Regions from separate parts of the Kurthia populi genome, predicted to be linked through region 2. Evidence: riboswitches for the same ligand, from Rfam matches in the RefSeq annotation. Region 2 holds a riboswitch; each other region holds the start of a gene.
The links. A riboswitch is a leader RNA that binds a small molecule or an ion and turns the genes downstream of it on or off. The one in region 2 is predicted to bind S-adenosylmethionine.

Region 1 (4,293 bases), on a different contig from region 2:
GGCACGCCATTTAATTTAATTTCCGGAAACATGACCGGAATCGCACAAGTAGCACGCAACAACTGACTATCAGTATCCATCGTCTGTACGTCCATAAATTCTACTTCACCAGTATTAGCATTTGTCACGCCCGCAAGCGCTGTGCCTTCGTAGCTACGGAATGTTTGCCAATCAAATAATTCAAGCTGATTTGGCAACACATTCCAACCAAAGTCTAACCCAAATAATGAGCGTTCTGTTAAGAAGTTTCGCATACCTACATAACGCTTATCATGTCGATACTCCGTAAAGACGCGCATCGTACGCTCAGGCTGCTTTGAAATATAGGAGCATAAATTAATTGCCCCCGCTGAAATCCCAATAATATAGGGCATCATAATCTCTTCGCGTAATAAGGCATCCAGTACACCGCTTGTATAAATGGTGCGGAATGTACCCCCTTCTAAAATCAAACTCGTTTCGTTCACTGTCGCCACTTCCCTTATTTTTCTGCCTATTTATCGTACACTAAATGTGAAAAACTGTCATATTGTTTTCGTATAAATATGCTTTTCATTTTTGTCCATCAAAAAACACTTCCAAAGCTTGCTCCTTGAAAGTGTCTTTTTCTGTTCTCTTTTTAGTTTTTCATCTATTTATAAACAGGAAGACGTTAGCGAATGATTTTCTCCTTTGTCTACCCAATCATATGGCGTTTCTTGGTATACATAGTAATTTAACCAGTTTGAAAATAATAAATGCGTATGTGAACGCCATGTATTACGCGGTTTTTTCGTTGGGTCATCTTCAGGGAAATAATGTTTTGGTAGTTCTGGATTTAAGCCCCGTGCGACATCGCGCTCATACTCTAATGCTAGCGTATCCGCATCATATTCTAAATGCCCGGTCACGAGCACATGACGTTCATCTTTTGAAATCATTAAAAAAGCACCTGCTTCATCTGATTCGGATAATAATTCAATGTCTGGATGATTTTTTACCGCTTCCGTTGATATCGATGTATTACGCGAGTGCGGTGCTGGGTAAATGTCGTCAAAGCCACGAATTAGTTTCACAGTGCTATCATATACTTCATGGTCAAAAATACCAGAGCACTTCGTTTCAAGTGGGTATTTTCCAATGCCATAATAATGATACAGTGCTGCTTGTGCGCCCCAACAAATATGCATCGTTGACGTCACATGCTCCTGTGCCCAGTCCAAAATTTCTTTATGCTCCTCCCAGAAATCGACCTCATCAAACTCAAATAATTCAATGGGTGCACCGGTGATGATCATGCCATCATACCGATCTTTTTTGATTTCATGAAATGTTGAATAAAATGTTTCTAAATGTGATTTTGACACATTTTTTGACTCATGTGTTGCGGTATTTAAGAACGTGACATTCACTTGTAGTGGTGTATTTCCTAATAAACGTAACAGCTGTAATTCTGTTTTTTCTTTTTCAGGCATTAAGTTGAAAATTAAAATATTTAATGGACGAATATTTTGGCTCTTTGAGCGCTCCTCCTCCATAACGAAAATCTTCTCTTCTTTTAATCGTTCTGTTGCCGGTAAATATTGTGGAATGTTAATTGGCATGTTCCTGAACCCCCTCAAATTCGTAAAAAAAGCCCTTCTTAATAAAAATAAGAAGGGCAATTTATCCGTTTCTTATCTTCCAAGTACAAAACTTGTAGGAGTTAGCACCTTTCTACTAGTGTAGAGGTTGCTGAAGCGTCGTCGGGCCTTTTCCCTCGGCTTCTCTTGATAAGACTATGCAGTTTCAGTTATCATAGCAAAATTCCAAATACTTTGCAAACTTTTCTGAAAAAATAGAATATTATTCATAGGATACTTGTTTTTCGAGCTGGTATTTTTGAATCTTACGCACAAGTGTCGACTGATTACAGCCTAATGCCTTCGCTGTTTGACGAATGCTAGGGTATTGTCCGAGCGCCTCTTTAATCACTTTTCGCTCAAAGGCATCCACTTGATTTTTTAGTGTCTGATTCTGATCATAAATAGGCGTTTGTGTAAACGTATCATCGACTAACGGCACTGGATTATGCTGTTGATACTCCGGCTTTTGAAATTCTCGCTGAATGTATTGCAGGGTAATGGTCGACTGCTGCGTTAATAAACTAACGCGTTCAATAAAATTTTTCAGCTGACGAATATTTCCCGGCCAATAATACTGCGTAAGACGGTCGACTGCTGCTTCCTCAATCGTACGCTCAATGCTATATTTCTCCATTACTAAATGTAAAAATCGGTATGCAAGCGGTGCAATATCCTCCTTACGTTCACGCAGTGGTGGAATACGTAGCGGAATAATATTTAAACGATAAAATAAATCCTCGCGAAATTCACCGCGCTGCACCATATCATATAAATTACGATTCGTTGCGGTAATGATCCGCACATCCACTGGAATCGGTTTAATCCCTCCTACACGGGTGATTTCTGATTCTTGTAATACGCGTAGTAGCTTTACTTGTAGCGATAATGGCATCTCGCCAATTTCATCGAGGAAAAGTGTACCTCCAGAGGCAAGTTCAAAAAGACCAGGTTTCCCTGTTTTATTCGCCCCAGTAAACGCACCACCCATATAGCCAAAAAGCTCCGACTCTAATAAATTTTCTGGAATAGCACCGCAATTGACCGTAATCATCGGTTTTTGTGCACGGTGACTTCGCTGATGAATTAATTTCGTTAATTCTTCCTTACCTGCACCTGATTCCCCCGAAATAAGTACCGTCGAATCGACGTTGGCAATGCGTGTGGCTTTTTCAATCACTTGGCGCATCGCTTTAGAAACAGCAATCAAGCTCGTTGAAGATTGTTGCTTTAATGCTTCAAGTTGTTCCTTATACTGTGCACTCTGTGACTCTAAGCGTTCAATCGTGCGCTCCATGTCACGTAGTTCAGTCATTTCACGTGAATTGGCGACAACATATTCCACATTGCCCGCCTCATCAAAAATCGGTAGCGCCGTTACTAATACGACATGTCCATTGGCGAATGTTTGCACGATGTCTTCCCGCTTTTTCGATTTTAGCACTTTCATGGTCACCGACTCATTCATAATGCCGCGTTCAACAAATTCCATCACTGGTAAATAGCGTGCATCGACCTCAAACATCTTGCGATCGGCTTCATTTTGAAAAACGATAATGCCATCTGAATTACAGATTGTCAATCCATCACTAACCGAGTTCAACACATGTTCGATAAATTGCCACGATGTCGTCATCTCTTTATCGTGAATAATAAATAAATACGATGCTTCAAGTTCAATAATATGTACAAAGCAATGTTCTAAATCCAAATAGGTTTGTTGTTCTATACGGAATTGTTCAATAATCTCTGCATATTGCTGCGGTGGCTGCTCACTATTACTAGAAATCCACTGAAACTGGTGATCGGTCAAAATATACGTAATCAATTGTTTTAATTCCATCGACAATCCCCTCCGAAGCCTAGCTTAACATGAACATTGTGGAAAAAAAAGCACTTGTCCGCATGAAAAAACAGGAATCCCCCAGTAGGAATTCCTGCTATTTCCATAAGCTATTCTACATCTGCATTTCGTGTAGCACTTGCAGTCGTAAGCGTTGTTTTCTTCAGGCGCTCACGTAGGAAGAAGCTACCAACGACGAAAATAACGAGTATCGTACTCATATAAAACTGGGCCTGCAAAGATGAAATGAACATCTGACAAAGATACACACCCGCAAGCATCGCAATCGTGACATACGTTAAATACGGGAATAGCCACATTTTAATCGCGAGTGGCTCTCTTTTGGTTTTTTCATACTGTTTACGGAAACGAATATGTGCGACAGCAATAAAAATATACACGATAATCATTAAGGCACCAACTGCATTACCTAAGAAGTAGAAAATAACATCTGGCGAAATAAAGTAAAGAATGGCACAAAAGTATGCGACAACCGTACTGCCAATGATTGCAAATGTTGGTGCACTGCTTTTCTTCGATAGCTTCATAAAAATCGCTGGTGCATCACCTTTTTCAGCCATACCAAGTAGCATACGTGAACTTGTGAAAATCGCAGAGTTCATTACGGAAATAAGTGATGTAAAAATAACAATTTGCATTAGCTGTGCAGCCATCGGAAGACCGGCCATTTCTAAAATGTTGGCGTATGGCGCTGCTAGTAGTTCCGTGTTATTCCACGGAATAATACAAATCATAATTAATACCGAACCAACGAAGAACAATGCTAGACGATAAATAACATTATTAATAGCACGGACGATATTACGCTTTGGATCCTCTGATTCACCC
Region 2 (4,293 bases):
TCAGTCGATATTTTGCATAATCAAATTATACGGGCAACATTAGTGAAATTAATTCATGACGGCTCATTGACGCGGCAAACGACAACAAAATTAACGCGTCAGCTGCGCTATTTTCAAGAAATCACACCCATTCGTGTCACAGCGCAGCATTTTGAGAATTTAACATTTCATCGTCAAAATCAAAATGACCGCATGCTGCTAGATATTTGCCGCATGATTCATTTATATACGATGATTGATGAGGTAGACGGGCGACTGCGCTTTATTGATTTTGAAAAGACGCATCGTATGCATGAGCTATTTGAGCAGTTTGTCCGTAATTTTTATAAGCAGCATCTACATGACTATCAGGTGTCACGTGAATATATAGATTGGCATGTTGGGCGTGTTGTAAAGGGAGACCGTTCACTCATTCCAAAAATGCAGACGGATATTTGTTTGACGAATGAGGCGCGAAAAATCATTATTGATACGAAATATTACGAGCATACGCTCATGACGACGCGTTACGGAGCAGAGCGCGTACATGCGCAAAATCTGTATCAGCTCTATAGTTATTTAGAGAATGCTGAATCTCGGCCCATGATGGCGGGTATGCTGTTATATCCGCAGGTCGACGAACCAGTTGATTTAGTTGTCGAGTTAAATGGCTATCCGTTAACCGTCGCAACCGTCGATTTAAATGTGCATTGGTCTGTCATTCATACGCGTTTAATGCAATTAATTGAACGCATTTAAAAAAGAGGAATTGCATTTGCAATTCCTCTTTCGTCTTAGTGAATATCTTTTTTCTTGAAATTCCCGCCCTTAACTTCGGCTGTGTCATACACAGTAACGAAGGCATTTGGGTCTGTTTCAAAAATAATTGATTTCATTTTTGTATCTTCCATACGGTTAATGACGCATGTTACTTCTTTGAACATTTCATTTGAATAGCCACCATAGACCTCTGACAATGTCGAACTACGACCAAGACGATCGCGAATCGTTTCGACAAGTAAATCAGGGTCCTTCGTAATGACTTTATATGTTTTCGAGCCGCTCAGACCTTCTTCAACGATATGAATTACTTTTGAGGCGATGAAGTATGCTAGACCAGAAAGAATCGCACCTTCAAGACCGAATACTGTTGATACGAGAATGAAGACAAACATATTTAAAAATAAAATTAAATCACTCGTACCAAATGGTAGCTTGCGCGCTAATAATACTGCGAGCATATCAATACCATCTAGTGCACCACCGTTACGTAGTGCAAGACCCATACCAAAACCTAAAATGATACCACCGACAACGGTAATTAATAACGTGTCCCCTTCAATAATTGTATCGACATGGTGGAGTATAATTGTTCCGATTGCTAACGTTGCGATCCCTAAAATTGAATAGAGTGCAAAACTTTTACCAATCTGCTTATAGCCTAGCCAAATAAAAGGAATATTAATAATTGCGATTAACGTGCCAAGCGGTAAGCCGAATAATTGTGATAGTACGATACTAATACCTGTAACGCCACCATCGGATACGCTATTTGGAATTAGGATTGCTTCTAGTCCATAGGCCGCAATCAAAGCCCCGATAATAACCATTAATCCTTTAAATAGTGTTTTCTTAAAACTCTTCTTTTTTGTTTTTCCTTCTGCCATAGAATCTCCTTCACTTTGCTACAAATTGTTGTTCTATTATTATTTTATAAAAAATTAGACTCAAATGTATAATTATAAGTATTTTTTTCACGATTTTTTTTAAAAGTCTACTGAATGACAAGGATATAAATACGAGTTTTACGTTATTTCAGTGAGTAATTGTCTATTTTCAGTAAAAAAATGAAATCGTTTTCTTTTTAACGACTATAATTTTCTTATTTTCAGAAAAAAATATTTTTTCAGTAAATTTATTGACAAGTAATTTACTAGGGTTTATGATGAAACCAATCAAAACAAACAATAATTACATAGTTCTTATCAAGAGAGATGGAGGGACAGGCCCGGTGAAATCTCGGCAACAGCTTTTTAAAAAGTAATGTGCCAAATCCTGCAAGTAGTTTCACTTGGAAGATAAGAGTACGATTTTAACACCTTTCGTTTCTCTTTTATTTCGAGAAGCGAAAGGTTTTTTTGATGTAACTTACGTCTAAGAGGGAGAAGGTAGATGCTTAAATGATTGAATTTTCAGATGTTTCAAAAATATTTAAAGTGAAAAGTCGTGAAGTGAAAGCGGTGCAAAATGTATCATTGAAAATTGAAAAAGGAGATATTTTTGGCGTCATCGGCTTTAGTGGTGCGGGAAAAAGCACGCTACTACGCATGGTGAACTTATTAGAAAAGCCAACAGTAGGTACAGTCAAGGTGCATGATACCGATTTAATGAAGCTTTCACCTAAAGAATTACGTGGTCTACGTCGCAATATCGGTATGATTTTTCAAAATTTTAATTTGATGACCTCACGCACGGTTGCTGGCAATATTGCCTACCCAATGAAGCTTGAAAAAGTGCCAAAAAAGGAAATTGAGCGTCGTACAAAAGAGCTGTTATCCTTTGTCGGCTTATCAGAGAAGGCAAAGGATTATCCGGAGCAATTGTCTGGTGGTCAAAAACAGCGTGTTGGTATTGCACGAGCACTAGCAAATAACCCGGACATTCTCATTTGTGATGAGGCAACATCGGCACTTGATCCGGAAACAACAGCGGATATTTTAAAGCTGTTAAAACGCGTCAATGCAGAGCTTGGTATTACAGTGTTATTAATTACACATGAAATGAATGTCATCCAAGAAATTTGTAATCGTGTGGCAGTCATGGAAAACGGTTTTGTGATTGAATCGGGGGATGTGTATGACGTATTTACAAACCCGCAGCATCCAACGACACAGCGCTTTATTCAGTCGGTGAATCAGGATAGACCGTCTGAGGCAATTTTAAAAGAATGGCGGGAAAATGGCGGCAATCATTTATATCGTGTGTTATTTAAAGGCTCGACGACACATACGCCATTATTATCGGAGATTACGCAAAAATACGGCGTTTATTTCAATATTCTTTATGGTACGGTCCGAGAATTGCAACAGCAGATGTTTGGCAATCTACTTGTTTCCTTTGAGGGCGATGAACGAGCGATAAAAAAAGCTATTTCGGAATTACAGCAAATCGTAGAGATGGAGGAGGTGGTTGTGCATGAAAGTTGATTGGGCATTATTTTGGCCGCGTATTTTAGAAGCGACAGGTCAAACGATTTACATGGTGCTACTAACATTAATTTTTGGCGCTATTATCGGCATTGTAATTGGGTTACTACTTTATGTGACACGCGAAAATAATATTATGGAAAGCAACGTCGTCTTTACCATTTTAAATATTCTCGTTAATATTATTCGCCCCATTCCATTTATTATTTTCCTTGTGGCGCTATCACCATTAACGCGTATCGTGATGGGAACGACGATTGGCACGACAGCGGCGATTTTTCCGATGACCATTGCGGCAGCCTTTAGCATTGCGCGTGTTGTCGAAAATAACTTAATTAGTATCGACCCAGGTGTTATTGAAGCAGCGAAGGCAATGGGTGCGAGCTCTTGGCAAATTGTGTTCACTGTCTTAATTCCAGAAGCACTTGGACCATTAGTGTTAGGCTTAACCTTTGTGACGGTTGGTTTGATAGACTTCTCAGCAGTTGCCGGCACAGTAGGCGGCGGAGGTCTTGGACATATTGCCATTACATACGGCTATCAGCGCTTTGATACGAGTGTCATGATTGTAACGGTCGTTATCTTGATTGTGCTTGTACAATTAGCGCAGTGGCTTGGAAATACGGTATCGAAGAAAATTTTAAGAAGATAAGGGGATTAAGAGATGAAAAAATTAGGATATGTATTAGTAACAGCATTACTTGTCGTTGTATTAGCAGCGTGTGGGAAATCAGATGACGCTGCAGATAAGACCGTGAAAATCGGTATTAGTGGCTCAGATGGCATGCAGTGGCCATTACTAGAAGAAAAATTAGAAAAAGAAGGCATCCATATTGAATTTGTTGAATTTGAAGATTACACATTACCAAACAATGCATTAGCACATAAGGATATCGACATTAATGCATTCCAGCACGTATCATTCCTTTCTTCTTATGTAAAAGAAAGTGGCAATGACCTAGTACCATTAGCATCAACCGTATTTGCACCACTTGGCTTGTACTCAGAAAAATTAAAAGATGTAAAAGACATTAAAAAAGGCGATACAATCGCGATTCCAGATGATCCATCAAACCAAGCACGGGCACTAAAATTATTAGAATCAGCT
Region 3 (4,293 bases), on a different contig from region 2:
TAAATGAACGAGTATACTAAAAGACGAAGAAGTTAAAGGAGGCCGAATAATGGCTCAGTCTACGAAAACTATCGTTGTTGTAGGTGGCGGTATCACTGGATTATCAACGATGCACTACTTAACACGCGAATTACAACATAAAAATATACGTCTTGTATTAGTTGAAAAAGAGGCACAGCTTGGCGGTAAAATGGCGACGCATGAGGAAAACGGCTTTGTCATGGAGCTTGGCGCAGATTCCATTGTGGCACGTCATAAAAGTGTCATGCCTTTAATCGAAGAATTAGGGCTAGAAGATCGCGTCGTTTATAATGGCACAGGCGTCTCTTATATTTATACCCAAAATGAGCTACATGCTATCCCACTTGAGAGCATGTATGGCATCCCGATGAATAAGGAAGCACTACAACAAAGCACCCTTATTTCTGAAGCGGGTAAGCGAGCTGCTCTAAATGATTTAACATTACCAAATGAGCAATTTACAAAGGATTCATCTATTGGCGAATTCCTTGAATATTTCTTTGGTGAAGAGCTCGTGAAAAAGCAGATTGCCCCTGTATTATCGGGTATTTATTCAGGTGATCTGTATTCATTAACATTAGCATCTACAATCCCCTATTTAATCGATTATAAAAACCAGTATGGTAGTATTTTAAAAGGCTATGCGGCGAATAAAGACAAGTTTATCAGTCTATCACATAATAAGTTCTTATCATTTAAAAATGGCTTACGTGAATTGTTTGAGCGCTTTGAAGAGCTGTTAACGACAGTCGAGTTTTTAAAAAATACGGCTGTAACGAAGCTTGAAACAGTGAATGAGAAAACCATCGTTCATTTTGACCATCATGAGGCGATTGAAGCAGACCATGTCGTATTAGCGACACCACATCGCATGGCACAGGAAGCGCTAGGTGATGAACGTTTAACACCTGCCTTTGATGCCTTTAAAACGAGCTCGATTATTACCGTATATTTAGGTTATGAAGTCGGCAATGACGTCCTACCAGCAGAGGGCACTGGTTTTATTGTAGCAAATAGCGACGCCGTAAACTGTGATGCCTGCACATGGACAAGCGCAAAATGGCCAAATACATCAAAAGACGGCAAGCTACTACTGCGTGTCTTTTATAAAAAAACGAATCCGAAATTTGCGGAGTTAATCAAGCTCACAGAAGAAGAGTTAGCACAGCTTGCGATGAAGGATGTTGCGACATCCCTTAATATTGAGGAGCAGCCGTTGACAATTAAAGTATCGAAATGGACACAGCAAATGCCCGTGTATAATTTAGAGCACGCGGCCGCTGTGAAAAATCTAGAGCAACAAATGCAGAGCTATTATCCAACTATTACACTGGCAGGCTGCTCGTATTATGGTGTGGGCATCGGGTTATGCATCGCGAACGGTAAAGAGATTGCGACTCGCATTGCAGCGCAACTTACGACGGTTTAATTCGTTCCAAAACAGGTATTAACAACATAACGAATCGTCGATGAAAGGAAGTAAAATAATGGCGGAGCATACAGCTAAAAAAGGTGGTAATAAATGGTTGACCATTATAGGTGTACTATTATTAATCGCAGGGTTAATTCTCGTATTTAATAAGCCGATTATGGGCTTTATAGTCAACCATATGACGGACTCAACATTGCAAAATAAAGCGGGCAAAAATTACGATGATAGCATCGCAAAGGCAAAGGAATCAGAAGATGTCACATTTGATTTTGAGCAAGTAAAAGACATTAGCCTCGGCGAAGTATTGAAGGCACAAATGGATTCGAAAAAACCTGATTCAATCGGTATGGTGAGTGTGCCAGATGTAAACATGCAGCTACCGATTTTATATGGTATTTCGAATAAGAATTTAGCTATTGGCGCAGGCACAATGAAGGAAGAGATGCCAATGGGGACAGGAAACTATGCACTGGCCGGCCATAATGTGCGTAATGAGCGCTCTTTATTTAGTCCACTAACATTAGCGAAAACAGGTATGAAAGTATATGTGACGGATTATGATAAAGTATATATTTATGAAATCGATAAAATTTATAATGTTGAAGCGTCACAAGTCGAAGTCATTAATGACCATAAAAATAAAAAAGAATTAACACTCGTAACATGTAGCTTTAATGGTACGAAGCGTCAAATTACACATGCGAAGTTTATACGTGCAATGAATATTGACGAGGCACCAAAAGAAGCCTTTAAAGAAGAAAAATAATGACAGAGAAATCATCGTTGTCGGTGGTTTCTTTTTTTTGATTGAATGGAATGCATCATTGCATTGTCTTTCTAATTTTGCATGAAAATCATGAAAAAAAGACAGAGCTATTGACGTTCTTTCATCTAAGATGTATTATTCATATAATATTCTAAAAATTAAATCAATTTCTTATCAAGAGAAGCAGAGGGACTGGCCCGACGAAGCTTCAGCAACCAGCCGAAAGGTCAGGTGCTAATTCCAGAAGGTAATAACCTTAAAAGATAAGAAGGACTATGCATATATCCCTTCTTATTCTAACGAGTAAGAGGGTTTTTTTATTGGGGAGATTGATAAATAGAAGGGAAGTTCATAGATGGGATTGCTGAACGATTTAAAAACGAAAGTATTAACAGCGGACGGTGCGATGGGCACGTTGCTTTATTCATATGGGATTGACTACTGCTATGAGGAATTAAATGTGTCAAAGCCAGAAATTATCGAGGATATTCATAAGCGTTATATCGAATCAGGTGCAGATATTATTCAAACGAATACATATACAGCCAATGCGATTAAATTAGCTCGCTATGGTATCGAGGACCAAGTTGTAGCGATTAACGAAGGTGCAGTTGCGATTGCAAAACGAGCTGCAGCGCCAGGTGGTCAGTATGTACTTGGGACAATCGGTGGCATTCGAGGAATTCGCAAAACGGATGAAACACTAGAAGAAATTTTAGAAGCACTGCATACGCAGGCAACAATTTTAATCGAAGGCGGCGTCGATGGCTTATTACTTGAAACATTTTACGACTTTGAAGAGCTATCAGCATTAGTGAAATTACTACGTGCACACACAGCGCTACCAATCATTGCACAAGTATCGATGCATGAGCCGGGTGTTCTACAAAACGGTGTCTCATTAAATGAAGCACTTCATACACTTGAATCCCTTGGTGCCAATATCGTTGGCGTGAACTGTCGTCTAGGTCCGCATCATACCATCCAAGCGTTTGAAAACGTAGAGCTGCCAGAGACAGCCTTCTTATCAGCCTATCCAAATGCGAGCTTATTAGACGTTGAGGACGGTAAAGTTGTTTATGAATCAGAGGCAGATTATTTCGGCCGCGCAGCAGTACTATTACGTGACGAGGGCGTGCGTCTAATCGGCGGTTGCTGTGGGACGACACCGGCGCATATTGCCGAGGTGAAAAAACGTTTAGCAGATCTTCCACCGATTAAAGCAAAAATTGTCGAAAAGAAAAAGTCATTAATTATTAAAGATGCAGATGAAGCTGCACATGAACCACTGCATGTACAGGCGAAAAAACAGCGTACGATTATCGTCGAGCTTGATACGCCACGTCATTTAGAAACGGATGCGTTCGTTGATGGTGCACGTATTTTACAAGATGCCGGTGCAGATGCGGTGACGATGGCGGATAACTCGCTTGCTTCACCTCGCGTCAGTAATATGGCGATGGGTGCTCGTTTGAAATATGAAAAGAATGTTCGCGCACTGGCACATATTACATGTCGTGACCGTAACCTAATCGGTCTGCAATCGCATTTAATGGGCCTTGATGCGCTAGGAATTACGGACATTTTAGCGGTGACAGGGGACCCAACAAAGGTAGGAGACTTCCCAGGGGCAACGAGTGTGTATGATGTTTCAAGCATCGAGCTACTTGAGCTAATTAAAAAATTAAATGAGGGCATTTCATTCTCAGGAAAGCCGCTTCGTAAAAAGGCGAACTTCTCTGTCGCAGGCGCCTTCAATCCCAATGTACGAAATGTGGCGCGCGCTGTACCACGACTTGAGAAAAAAATCGCAGCCGGTGCAGATTACTTTATTTCACAGCCGGTGTATACGAAGGAAAAAATCATTGAGGTGTACGAGGCAACAAAACATATTGAAGAGCCTATTTTCTTAGGTATCATGCCACTGACAAGTCTACGTAACTCAGAATTTTTACACAATGAAGTACCGGGCATTAAGTTATCCGAAGATGTACTTACGCGTATGCGTGACTGCGAAGAGGATAAACAGCGTGCACGTGCAGAGGGACTTAAGATTGCAAAGGAGTTAATCGAC

Region 1: it holds a riboswitch for S-adenosylmethionine, as region 2 does, so the genes downstream of both, metA (homoserine O-acetyltransferase MetA) here and ACFSY7_RS16885 (methionine ABC transporter ATP-binding protein) in region 2, are expected to answer to the same signal.
Region 3: it holds a riboswitch for S-adenosylmethionine, as region 2 does, so the genes downstream of both, ACFSY7_RS16320 (bifunctional homocysteine S-methyltransferase/methylenetetrahydrofolate reductase) here and ACFSY7_RS16885 (methionine ABC transporter ATP-binding protein) in region 2, are expected to answer to the same signal.

What each region holds. Positions count from the first base shown of each region.
Region 1 is NZ_JBHUOR010000143.1:43,406-47,698, forward strand. It holds gene ACFSY7_RS19875 (patatin-like phospholipase family protein) at 1-467, opposite strand, end outside; gene metA (homoserine O-acetyltransferase MetA) at 636-1,583, opposite strand; SAM riboswitch class I at 1,653-1,758, opposite strand; gene ACFSY7_RS19885 (sigma-54 interaction domain-containing protein) at 1,825-3,444, opposite strand; gene ACFSY7_RS19890 (amino acid permease) at 3,555-4,293, opposite strand, start outside.
Region 2 is NZ_JBHUOR010000135.1:24,415-28,707, forward strand. It holds gene ACFSY7_RS16875 (5-methylcytosine restriction system specificity protein McrC) at 1-738, shown strand, start outside; gene ACFSY7_RS16880 (YitT family protein) at 774-1,646, opposite strand; SAM riboswitch class I at 1,959-2,064, shown strand; gene ACFSY7_RS16885 (methionine ABC transporter ATP-binding protein) at 2,160-3,185, shown strand; gene ACFSY7_RS16890 (methionine ABC transporter permease) at 3,175-3,837, shown strand; gene ACFSY7_RS16895 (MetQ/NlpA family ABC transporter substrate-binding protein) at 3,850-4,293, shown strand, end outside.
Region 3 is NZ_JBHUOR010000133.1:18,543-22,835, forward strand. It holds gene hemG (protoporphyrinogen oxidase) at 50-1,450, shown strand; gene ACFSY7_RS16315 (class A sortase) at 1,509-2,219, shown strand; SAM riboswitch class I at 2,388-2,489, shown strand; gene ACFSY7_RS16320 (bifunctional homocysteine S-methyltransferase/methylenetetrahydrofolate reductase) at 2,575-4,293, shown strand, end outside.